2 regions of the Pseudomonas sp. LBUM1679 genome follow, and region 1 is predicted to be linked to the other one. Evidence: riboswitches for the same ligand, from Rfam matches in the RefSeq annotation. Region 1 holds a riboswitch; the other holds the start of a gene.
The links. Region 1 has a riboswitch for cobalamin ahead of cobW (cobalamin biosynthesis protein CobW). Riboswitches for the same ligand answer to the same signal wherever they lie in the genome.

Region 1 (5,788 bases):
GCCGACCACCAGGGTCGGCACGGTGCTGTTATCCGTCATGCGTGGTATTGGCCATCGCTTTTGCGGCGGAACAACCAGGCGCTGATCAGGCCCAGGGCCAGCCAGAACGCGACGTTGGTCAGCTGCGAAGCGATTTTGAACTGCGACTCGAGCGCTTGCGGCGCGAGCATCGAATGAACTTCCGGTTGTGGCGCGCCAATCACGTGTGGCACGGCAAGGATGGCGACACCGAGGATCTTCATCAGCCAATGACGACTGAACACGATCAGGGCGATGCCGGCCGCGGTGGAGGCGGCAGTGCCGATCCACCAGGTCTGCCGTTGCGCCAGATCGGCCGCGGCAGTCCCCGGCAATTCAGGCGGCAGGCCGAGGGTCGGCGCCAGCACGAAGGTCGCATAGCCGGCCAGGCCCCAGAGCAGGCCTTGAGAGGTTCTGGTCGGGGCGCGCAAAGTGTAGAGACCGGCGAGCATCAACGCGAAACCGACCGCTACCACCAGGTTGCCACCGGTGGTCGACAGCACGCGCTGCCAGCCGTCTTCCGGTTCCCAGGCCTCGGCATCATGGGTGTGAGCGGCGACGGCACCTGCGGTGTGCTCATGGACTTCAACAGCCGCCGGCTCGGATTTTTCGTAGGTCTCGGCCTGCAGAATCAGCGGCGAAACCCAGAAACTTTGCAGCAGGGTCAGCAGCAGGGCGGCCAGCAGCCCAGTGAAACCTGCGGTTTGCGCGATACGCTTGATCATGTCGACAGGTCTCAATGGCACGGGAAGGCGGAGCTGTGACGGGTGTCGTGCGCAGCATTGTGCACCGCCTCGATGTGCGAGAAACCGGCGAAATACACAAGGCAGGCGCCAAGGATCGACGCACAGGCGGCGGCGGTCAGGCGTTGAGTCAGGGTCGTGGTGCTGCTGGCGGTGCTCTTGTCCGTGTTGCTGCCGGTGCTGCTGATGATCGACATGGCGCTTCCCTCTGGTCTGTCAGTGGGTGAATAGAGCGCATGGAAGACCCCTGCGAGCCGGGCACGCAGAGGTTCAAACAGCGCCCGCCCACCGCGGGTTTGTTATTCAGTGATCGTAATGGTCACTTTGTGTTGCGGGCCGGTCTCCGGGCTCGCGAGGGGCCAAGGCTTGCGCCTGTACCTGCAAGCGTCACCTTCCCATGCCGAACTGCTGGCACAGTGGATCTGACGCTTCGCTCGCTTACCGTTGCGGGGGCAGCACCGGACTGACATGGCCTTGAGTAAAGCACATGATTCACCGGTTTCCCGTTTCACCCTGTGAAGGGCACCCGTAACAAGGCGTGTAGGAGAGCATGGGCGGGGGTTGGGCGTCAATTGGCAAGGGTTCTCACCTGGAGCCGAATGATGATTGGCTCTTTGTAGGAGCTGCCGAAGGCTGCGATCTTTTGATCTTGATTTTAATAAGCAAAATCAAAAGATCGCAGCCTTCGGCAGCTCCTACAGGGGAACGCGTACCGCTCAACGATTGACCCGCCTCCACACGATGCGTAGCCTTGCGCATTCGAGGTTCTTCGGCGTCTGCCGAAGCTAAGAAGGGAACGCGGTCGATGCCGCGGCTGCCCCCGCAACTGTGAACGGTGATGTTCGCTGCCACGCCACTGCAAACCCTGTGCAACGGGTTCGCGGGAAGGCGCAGCGAATGCCAGGCCCACAAGCCCGGCACACCGTCAGCCAGGAGACCTGCCTCGACACAGATTCTCACTACAACCGGGCGGGGTGATCCGGTGGCGGAACTCTTGCGCGCGCACATCCGTCGCAGCGATTGTCGTCCCGTATGCCCGCCACCTTGCCAAAGGGCATCCGATGAAAACACTGGCCAAACTTCCCGTCACCATCGTTACCGGCTTCCTCGGCTCGGGCAAGACCACCTTGCTGCGGCACATGCTCGACAACGCCCAGGGTCGTCGCATCGCGGTGATCGTCAACGAGTTCGGCGAGCTGGGCATCGATGGCGAAATCCTCAAGCAGTGCTCCATCGGCTGCACTGAAGAAGAAGCCAGCGGCCGCGTCTACGAACTGGCCAACGGCTGCCTGTGCTGCACCGTCCAGGAAGAATTCTTCCCGGTGATGCGCGAATTGGTGGCCCGTCGCGGCGACCTCGATCACATTCTCATCGAAACCTCGGGCCTGGCCCTGCCAAAACCACTGGTGCAAGCCTTCCAGTGGCCGGAAATCCGCAGCGCCTGCACGGTCGACGCGGTCATTACCGTGGTCGACAGCCCGGCTGTCGCCGCCGGCACCTTCGCCGCCTTCCCGGACCAGGTCGACGCCCAGCGCAAACTCGACCCGAACCTGGACCACGAATCGCCGCTGCACGAACTGTTCGCCGACCAACTGGCCAGCGCCGACCTGGTGATCCTCAACAAGGCCGACCTGATCAGCCCTGAAGACCTGGCCCGTGTGCGCCTGGAAGTCGCCGAAGAACTGCCGCCAGCGGTGAAAGTCATCGAAGCCAGCAGCGGCCGCCTGCCGCTGGACGTACTGATCGGCCTCGGTGTCGGTTCCGAAGCGCACATCGACAGTCGTCACAGCCATCATGATCATCACCATGAAGGCGAGGACGATCACGACCACGACGCCTTCGATTCGATCTCCATCGAACTGCCGCAAGCTGACGAAAGCCTGCTGCTGGATGCCTTGACCCAACTGGTGGTCCAGCACGGCATCCTGCGCGTCAAAGGGTTCGCCGCGATCCCGGGCAAGCCGATGCGCCTGTTGATCCAGGGCGTGGGCACGCGCTTTGACAAGCATTTCGACCGTCAGTGGGGCGCCGAAGAAGCGCGCACCACGCGCTTGGTGTTGATCGGCCAGGCGCTGGACGCGGCGCTGCTCGAAGCGCAATTGCGCGCCGCACTCAGCGTCTAAGCCATGCACCTGCTCAGGACCCAGCCCGGCGGTTTCGTATCGGATGACAATATCGCCGACCTTGGACAGACCCCCGCCGAGTTGGTGATCCTGTGCAGCGGCGACTCCAGCCTGGCGCTGCTCGCTGAAGCGGCGCAGCAGTTGCCGGACGATTACCCGAGCGTGCGCCTGGCCAACCCGATGCAGGTGCAGAATCACGCCTCGGTCGACCTGTATGTCGACCAGGTCCTGCGTCACGCCAAGGTCATTCTGCTTTCCCTGCACGGTGGCATCGCCTATTGGCGTTACGGCGTCGAGCGGCTGGTGGAGTTGTCCGGGCGCGGGGTGCAGCTGATCCTGGTGCCGGGCGATGATCGTCCGGACCCGGAACTCAGCGACCTGAGCACTGTGGTTGCGCAAGACCGCGACCGACTCTGGCATTACCTGCGCCAGGGCGGCATGGCCAATGCCCTCGATATGTTTCGCTGTCTCGCCAATCGTTGGCTGGATCGCGACTACGCCTGGGCCGAGCCGCAGACCCTTGCGCGCACGGCGATCTACCATCCACAACAAAGCCCCGCCGCACTGCAGGATTGGCAAGCCGACTGGCAGGCCGATCAACCGGTAGCGGCCGTGCTGTTTTACCGCTCGCATCTGCAGGCGGCGAACACCGCTTTCATCGATGTTTTCTGCCAGCGCTTGCAGGCAGCGGGGCTTAACCCGCTGCCGATTGCCGTGGCCAGTTTGAAAGAGCCCGGCTGCCTGGCCGTGGTCGAGGACCTGCTGGATGAGGTCGCTGCCGGTGTGATTCTCAACACCACCGGTTTCGCCCAGTCCAGCCCCGAAGCGCCGCAGTTGCGGCCGTTTCGCCGCAATATTCCAGTGATTCAGGCCATTTGCGCCCAAGACAACGAGCCCGGTTGGCGCGCCAGCGAGCAGGGCCTCGGTCCGCGGGATCTGGCGATGCACATCGCGCTGCCGGAGCTGGACGGACGGATCATCAGCCGGCCGATCAGTTTCAAGGACCTGGCCTGGCGCAGCGAGCGCAGTCAGTCGGACGTGGTGTGTTATCGACCGCAACCGGAACGCATGGATTTCGTCGCCGAACTGGCGCGGCGCTGGATCGATCTGGCGCGGGTGCCCAATGGCGAGAAACGCATTGCGCTGATCCTGGCCAACTACCCGACCCGCGATGGGCGCATCGGCAATGGTGTCGGCCTCGACACACCTGCCGCCGCGCTGAACATCCTGCGTGCGCTGCATAACGAAGGTTATCCGCTACCGGCCCGGTTGCCCGACAGCGGCACCGCGTTGATCCAGCAATTGCTCGGCGGCGTCAGCAACGATCTCGATACCCTCGACCAGCGACCATGCCAGCAAAGCCTGGCACTGGACGACTATCAGCGGATGTTCGACGCGCTCCCCGCCGCCAACCGCCAGGCCGTGCTGGAACGCTGGGGCAGCCCTGAAAGCGATCCGATGTTCCGCGGCGGGCGGATGATGATTGCCGGGTTGCGTTTGGGCCTGACCTTCGTCGGCATTCAACCGGCCCGGGGTTATCAGGTCGACCCAAGCGCGGTCTACCATGACCCGGACCTGGTGCCACCGCATGGCTATCTCGCGTTCTATTTCTGGCTGCGCAACACCTATGGCGCCCACGGCGTGATTCATGTCGGCAAGCACGGCAACCTTGAATGGCTGCCGGGCAAGGGCGTCGGTCTGTCGGAAAATTGCTGGCCGGATGCGCTGCTCGGGCCGCTGCCGAACATCTATCCGTTTATCGTCAACGACCCGGGCGAGGGCGCCCAGGCCAAGCGCCGTACCCAGGCGGTGATCATCGATCACCTGATGCCGCCGCTGACCCGCGCCGAAACCTACGGGCCGCTGCGCAACCTCGAATTGCTGGCCGACGAATATTACGAAGCGCAATTGCTCGATCCCCGGCGTGCCCGGGAATTGCAGCGGGACATTCTGCAACTGGTGCGCGACAGCCATATCGACCGCGAACTGCAGCTGGATGAAAAACTCGACAGCGATGCCGATGCGGCGATCTGGCTGCCGCGCCTGGACACCTATTTGTGCGACTTGAAAGAGTCGCAGATCCGCGATGGCCTGCACGTGTTCGGCGAGTCGCCGACGGGGCGTTTGCGCATTGATACCTTGTTGGCTTTGCTGCGGATTCCCCGTGGCGACGGGCGAGGGGCGCAATCGAGTGTGATGCGGGCATTGGCCAAGGCCTTCGAGCTGGGGTTCGATCCGCTGGATTGTGCGCTGGCAGAACCTTGGGTCGGGCCGCGTCCGGATGAATTGCAAGCGCTGAGCGATGACGCCTGGCGCACCCTGGGCGATACCCGCGAACGCCTGGAACTGTTCGCCGCTCAACTGATTTCGCAGACTGTGGGTACCGAGATCGGGCTACCCACCCATTCTCCAGCCAACCCCATACCCTGTGGGAGCGAGCTTGCTCGCGATAGCGGTGTGTCAGATAAATCAATGTCGACTGACACACCGCTATCGCGAGCAAGCTCGCTCCCACAGGGTCCAGGTTGGTCTGACGTAAGCGCCATCCTCCACAGCCTGCGCGAAGTCGTCGCGCCGCGCCTGGATGCCTGTGGCCCGGCGGAAATGTGCGGTCTGCTCGATGCCTTGAGCGGTCGTTTCGTCATGGCCGGCCCCAGCGGTGCACCCAGTCGCGGGCGCCTGGACGTGCTGCCGACCGGGCGCAACTTTTATTCGGTGGACGTGCGCAACCTGCCGACCACCACCGCGTGGCGCATCGGTTTCCAGTCGGCGAACCTGATGCTTGAACGGCACCTGCAAGACCATGGTGATCACCTGCGCCAGCTCGGCCTGTCGGTCTGGGGCACCGCGACCATGCGCACCGGCGGTGACGACATCGCCCAGGCCATGGCGCTGATGGGCGTG
Region 2 (5,788 bases), 1.4 Mb from region 1:
GGGCCTGTCCCTGGGTGGCGAAGCGGCGTGGTTCACCACCAACGCCTTTGAAATCCTCGCGCCAACCGTGTCCCGGCAGATCGAGGCGGGTATCAAGTACGACTGGCAGCGCATCAGCCTGGCCGCGGCGCTGTTCCAGATCCGCCAGGCATACCAGTACTCCCGGCCCAATGACGACGGCACCTTCACTTTCACCCAGCAGGGCGAACAGAAGAACACCGGCCTGGAACTCTCGGCCAATGGCTGGGCCAGCCAGCGCCTGCAGATCGCCGCCAGTGTCGCGGCGATCCGCGCCCGGGTCAGCGACAGCGGCACGCCGGCCTATGAAGGTCATCAGGCAATCAATGTGCCGACGCTGCGCGCCAGCCTCCAGGGCGACTACGCCCTGCCCGGGTTCGATGGCCTGGGCCTGCTCGGCGGGGTGCAATACAGCGCCAGCAAATATGCCAATCGCCAAGGCGGGGTAGAGACCGGTGCCTACGCCATTTTCAATCTCGGCAGCCGCTACAGCACCCGCATCGACGGTTACGACACGGTGTTCCGCCTGACCGTGGACAACCTGTTCGACAAGCGATACTGGCGTGATGCCGGCGAATACATGGGCGACGGCTACCTGTTCCAGGGCGCGCCCCTGACGGCCCGGTTGAGCGCCTCGATCAACTTCTGATGGTTGCGCCACTTATCGTTTCAGTCGAGGAACCTGCCTTGCCCGATCTGGTTGCAGGGCGTCTTCGCCCTGCTGCAAGGTCACGGTTGGTGGCGCTGGAGCCAGGGCGGCCTGATCCATGGCAAGGTGCGGGTGGCGCGGCTCCGCGTCCGCTGGAAGAGGTTTGTCGGGTGCTCTGAGAAAGCCCTTATTACTCCGGGGGCGGCCAACCGACTGGCCTGATATTCAGGTGCACGCGTATTCCCCCCTGTAGGAGCTGGCTTGCCAGCGAAGGCGGTGTGTCAGTCGATATATGTATTGGCTGATAGACCGCTTTCGCTGGCAAGCCAGCTCCTACAGGGGAATGTGTGCCAGGCGGGTATTGGCCTCAGCCTCTCACTGCTGCTGCCGCTCCTATCGCTGCCTTCTCCATGCAGTACGGCATCGCTGATGAACCATTGCCCATCACCTGACCCCGCGTCGCCGACCCTGGCTGCAAAAAACCGAGCAAGGCCTGCCGGGTTTCCTGCCAGGCTGCCGGGTGTTCCATATCGAGGAAGTGCCCGGCGTTCGCGACGGTATGGAACCGGGACTGAGGGGCATGTTTGACGAACAGCCGGGCGTCTTGCGCCGAGGTGTATTCATCCCATTCGCCGTTGACAAACAGCAGCGGGATTTCGATCGCATCGGCACAGGCGACGTAGCAGTGGGTGTCCTGGGTCAGCACCTCATGCACATGGAAGTGCATCTGCCGGTATTCGTGCTCCGCCAGGCTGCTGACATGGCGGTGATTAAAGCGTTTGAACAGCGATGGCAGGTGCTTGCCAATCGTCCCGTTGATCAAGCGCCCGACATTGAGACGATCGCAGGCCTGGAGACAGTGCAGGCCGCGCTCCAGGTAATCGCGCATCGGCGTATTGATCCGCGCGGCGAATGAACTGATGACCGCCCTCTCGATTCGTCGCGGCCGCTGGGCCAGCGCCAACAAAGTCGCCGCACCGCCCCAGGAAAATGACAGCACATGCTGCGCACCGAAGTGTTCGATCAATTCCAGCAGTATCGCTGCCTCGTCTTCCTTGCGGATCGGATCGCCGTGGAGGTTGTGTCGTTTCGACTGACCGGCATAGGGCTGGTCGTAGAGGACCACATTGAAGTGCGGCTGCAGGTAACGCACCGTCTGCGCAAAGGACGCGGTTGTCGCCAGCGAGCCGTTGACCAGAATGATGGTCTTGTCAGCGGCGGCGTTGAGATAGTGTTCGGTATAAATCTTGTACTTATCGCAAATCTCGACGATGGCGGTGTTCGGCATCATGTCATTTTCTTCCTTGAACCCGTTGGACTGAGCGCACAGCGTGAGGAATGCCCACAGGGCCATATCGCAGAAAGCAGTAGTGGTGGAACCGACAGCGAAGTGCCAGGTAAATACATTAAAAGCTCAAGGTGGTGTTCAAACGTCAACGCATAGACCTCCTGGGGTTTAACCTGGCATCACGGGCCAGCGGCGACAGCGGCGACAGCGCGAGCGTGTCACGCAGCGCCCTGTGACCGATGAGTCACTGACTGACCAGAGCTTCAGAGTTAAGCAGGGATTTCCCGGTCTGCAAGCATGTGCAGCGCTTTGGTGCTGATTTACCTTCAACGCGCACTTGCACCCTGGAATCGGCACACCAGAAAAAAATACTGGACCGTTGGCCGGCATGATCGACTACCATGCCGGCCGCCGGTTTCCACATGGGATTAATAGGGAATCCGAGATGCCCGACACGGCATCAATCGGAACTGCCCCCGCAACTGTAGGTGCTGAGCCTGCTCCTGAACTGCCACTGGGATCGCTTCCGGGAAGGCTGGAGCCAGGCGCCGACGCATCAGTCAGGAGACCTGCCGGCCAAGCAAATCACTAACCGGCGGGGTGTCCGGGAAGGACATCCTTGCGCCGTGCGTCACCTGTGGTGAGCGCTACGTCAGAGCTTTAACGCCAGCGTTCGATGATGTGTTTCCAGTCCGTACCCCTGCTCCGAGTACGGTCAACTGGAGATTGCGTCATGCTGCTGTCACGCCTTGCCACCCTCGTCACCGCCCTGGGTCTGTCCACCCTCGCCCATGCGGCCCCGACCCACTATCCCCTGACGGTCGAGAACTGCGGCAGCACCCTGACTTTCGCGCAGGCACCGAGCCGCGCCGTGACCATCGGCCAGGCCGGCACCGAAATGCTCTACGCCATGGGGCTTGCCCCCACGCTGGTCGGCACCTCGCTGTGGTTCAACGATGTGCTGGCCAAGTACAAGACAGAGAACGACCGAATCCAACGCCTGGCCGATAACGAGCCGAGTTTCGAGGCGGTGATCGGCCAACGCCCGCAACTGGTGGCCGTGGAACTGGAGTGGATGGTCGGCCCGCAAGGCGTGGTCGGTACCCGCGAGCAGTTTCACGAACTGCAGATCCCGACCTACCTGATGCCCTCCGACTGCGAAGCCAAGGACAATCTGGTCGGCGCCGACGGCACACGGCTGGAGGCGTTTCGCATCGACAGCATTTACAAGAGCATCAGCCAATTGGCCGAGATCTTCGATGTGCAGGAACGTGGCCGGCAGTTGAACGACGAACTCAAGGCCAGTCTGGCGAAGTCGGTCGCCACGGTGCAGGACAAGGACCTGGAGCACACCAGTGCGCTGTTCTGGTTCTCCAGTGCCAGTCTGGATATCGACCCTTATGTCGCCGGACACAAGGGCATTCCCGACTTCATGCTCAACACCCTGGGCGTGCGTAACGTGGTGCAATCCGACGAAGAATGGCCGACCGTTGGCTGGGAAACCATCGCCAAGGCCAACCCGACTTTCCTGGTCATCGCACGAATGGATCGCCGGCGCTTCCCCGCTGACGACCACCTCAAGAAACTGGCATTCCTGCGCAGCGACCCGGTGACCCGCAACATGGACGCGGTGAAAAACAACCGCATCATCATCCTCGACGCCATGGCCATGCAGGCCAGCGTCAGAATGTTCGACGGTCTGGCCACCCTGGCATCAGCCATCGACGGCTATGACCTGCCAAAATGACCAGGACGCTGATTCGCACAGTGCTGGCCGTTGTGACCCTGCTGCTGGCCGTCATTGCCGGTGTGGCCATCGGTGAAACGCCCATCGCTCCGGGTGTGGTGTTCCAGGTGCTGGCCAATAAACTGTGGGCTGCCGGTCATGTCCTCGACCCGATCGACGAAGGCATCGTCTGGAATTACCGCCTGACCCGCGCGCTGGTGGCGGCGGCCTGCGGTGCGGGTCTGGCCACTTGCGGGGTGATCCTGCAATCGCTGTTGCGCAACCCGCTGGCCGATCCCTACCTGCTCGGCATCTCCGCCGGCGCCTCGACGGGTGCGGTATTGGTGGCGTTGCTGGGCCTGGGGGCCGGGCTGATTTCGCTGTCGGTCGGCGCGTTTGCCGGGGCCGTTGCCGCCTTCGCCGTGGTGGTGTTGCTGGCCCGTGCCAGCGGTTCGCCCGGCGGCACCTCGCAGATCATCCTCGCGGGGATTGCCGGTTCGCAGCTATTCAATGCGCTCACGGCGTTTCTGATCACCCAATCGGCCAGTTCCGAACAGGCCCGGGGCATCATGTTCTGGTTGCTCGGCAACCTCAGCGGGGTGCGCTGGCCGTCGGTGTGGCTGGCCGTCCCGGTGGCAGTGGCCGGTCTTGTGGTTTGCCTGTGGCATCGGCGGGCGCTGGACGCCTTCACCTTTGGCGCCGACTCGGCCGCCTCGCTCGGCATCCCGGTACGCCGCGTGCAATTGCTGCTGATCAGCTGCGCCGCACTGGTGACGGCAGTGATGGTCTCGATTGTCGGCTCCATCGGGTTCGTCGGGCTGGTGATTCCCCATGCCGTGCGACTGCTGCTGGGCACCCGGCATGCGCGCCTGCTGCCGGCTAGTGCGCTGGGTGGTGCCCTGTTTCTGATCGCCGCCGATGTCCTGTCCCGGACATTGATCAAAGGCCAGGTGATCCCGGTCGGGGTCATCACGGCATTGGTCGGCGCTCCGGTGTTCGCATTGATCCTGATCGGCCGGAGGAATGCCCGATGAATGCCGTCACACCTGTTATCGGCGAATCCGTGCTGAGTTGTTCCGGCCTCGGTTTCCACGTCCGCGACGCTGAGTTGCTGCACGATATCCACCTGGACATCCGTCGTGGCGAGACCTTGGGCATCGTCGGGCCCAACGGTTCGGGAAAATCCACGCTGCTCAAACTGCTGGCCGGCGTGCGCACCCCGAGCCGGGGTGACATTCACCTCAACGGCCAGCGCCTCAAGGCACTCTCTCGGCGAACCATCGCGCAAACCCTGGCGGTGGTTGAGCAACAGGCCGACACGCTGGATGCCATCAACGTGTTTGATGCCGTCGCCCTGGGCCGGACGCCGTGGTTGTCGGCCTTGAGTCCGTGGTCGAACGAGGACGCTGCCATCGTCCAGCAGGCGCTGTGCGACGTCGATGCGGCGCACCTGAAAAACCGGACCTGGCACAGCCTGTCCGGCGGTGAACGCCAGCGTGTGCACATCGCTCGCGCCCTGGCCCAGCGCCCGCAGATCCTGTTGCTGGACGAACCGACCAATCACCTGGATATCCAGCACCAGCTCGCGATCCTGAACGTGGTACAGGCGCTTCCGGTGACGACATTGATCGCCCTGCATGACCTGAACCAGGCGCTGACCTGTGATCGCCTGGCGATACTGGAACGGGGGCGACTGGTGGCCCTCGGCAAGCCGCTGGAGGTGCTGACCCCGCAGCGCTTGCTGGATACGTTTGGTGTGCACGCGCATTACCTGATCGACCCATTCGACGGTGCGCGGATTCTGCGGCTTCGTTCTGTTTGACTCGCCCAACCATCCCCTTGTAGGAGCTGTCGAGCGAAGCGAGGCTGCGATCTTTTGATCTTGATCTTCTCAGCGATCTCGAAAAGATCAAGATCAAAAGATCGCAGCCTGCGGCAGCTCCTACATTGACCGCGTCCGGCGCCATTTCACGATGCCTTCGTGACGGCATACCATGATGTTTACGGTACAGTGGTCGAGGTAGAATCAACGGCCTTCGCCCTACACAAAGGCGCAAGACCGCCACCTCATCACCCCTCGACAAGAGCTCCCCATGGCAAACCACGA

Region 2: linked by a shared signal. The riboswitch ahead of ACA062_RS12260 (ABC transporter substrate-binding protein) and the one ahead of cobW (cobalamin biosynthesis protein CobW) in region 1 are both predicted to bind cobalamin.

The regions. Positions count from the first base shown of each region.
Region 1 is NZ_CP166774.1:4,043,401-4,049,188, reverse strand. Features, by position in the region: gene ACA062_RS18370 (cobalamin biosynthesis protein) at 1-39, opposite strand, end outside; gene ACA062_RS18365 (CbtA family protein) at 36-743, opposite strand; gene ACA062_RS18360 (CbtB domain-containing protein) at 755-958, opposite strand; cobalamin riboswitch at 1,079-1,306, opposite strand; cobalamin riboswitch at 1,507-1,721, shown strand; gene cobW (cobalamin biosynthesis protein CobW) at 1,823-2,884, shown strand; gene cobN (cobaltochelatase subunit CobN) at 2,888-5,788, shown strand, end outside.
Region 2 is NZ_CP166774.1:2,649,751-2,655,538, reverse strand. Features, by position in the region: gene ACA062_RS12270 (TonB-dependent siderophore receptor) at 1-667, shown strand, start outside; gene ACA062_RS12265 (alpha/beta fold hydrolase) at 1,035-1,958, opposite strand; cobalamin riboswitch at 2,351-2,546, shown strand; gene ACA062_RS12260 (ABC transporter substrate-binding protein) at 2,689-3,702, shown strand; gene ACA062_RS12255 (FecCD family ABC transporter permease) at 3,699-4,715, shown strand; gene ACA062_RS12250 (ABC transporter ATP-binding protein) at 4,712-5,503, shown strand; gene ACA062_RS12245 (RidA family protein) at 5,775-5,788, shown strand, end outside.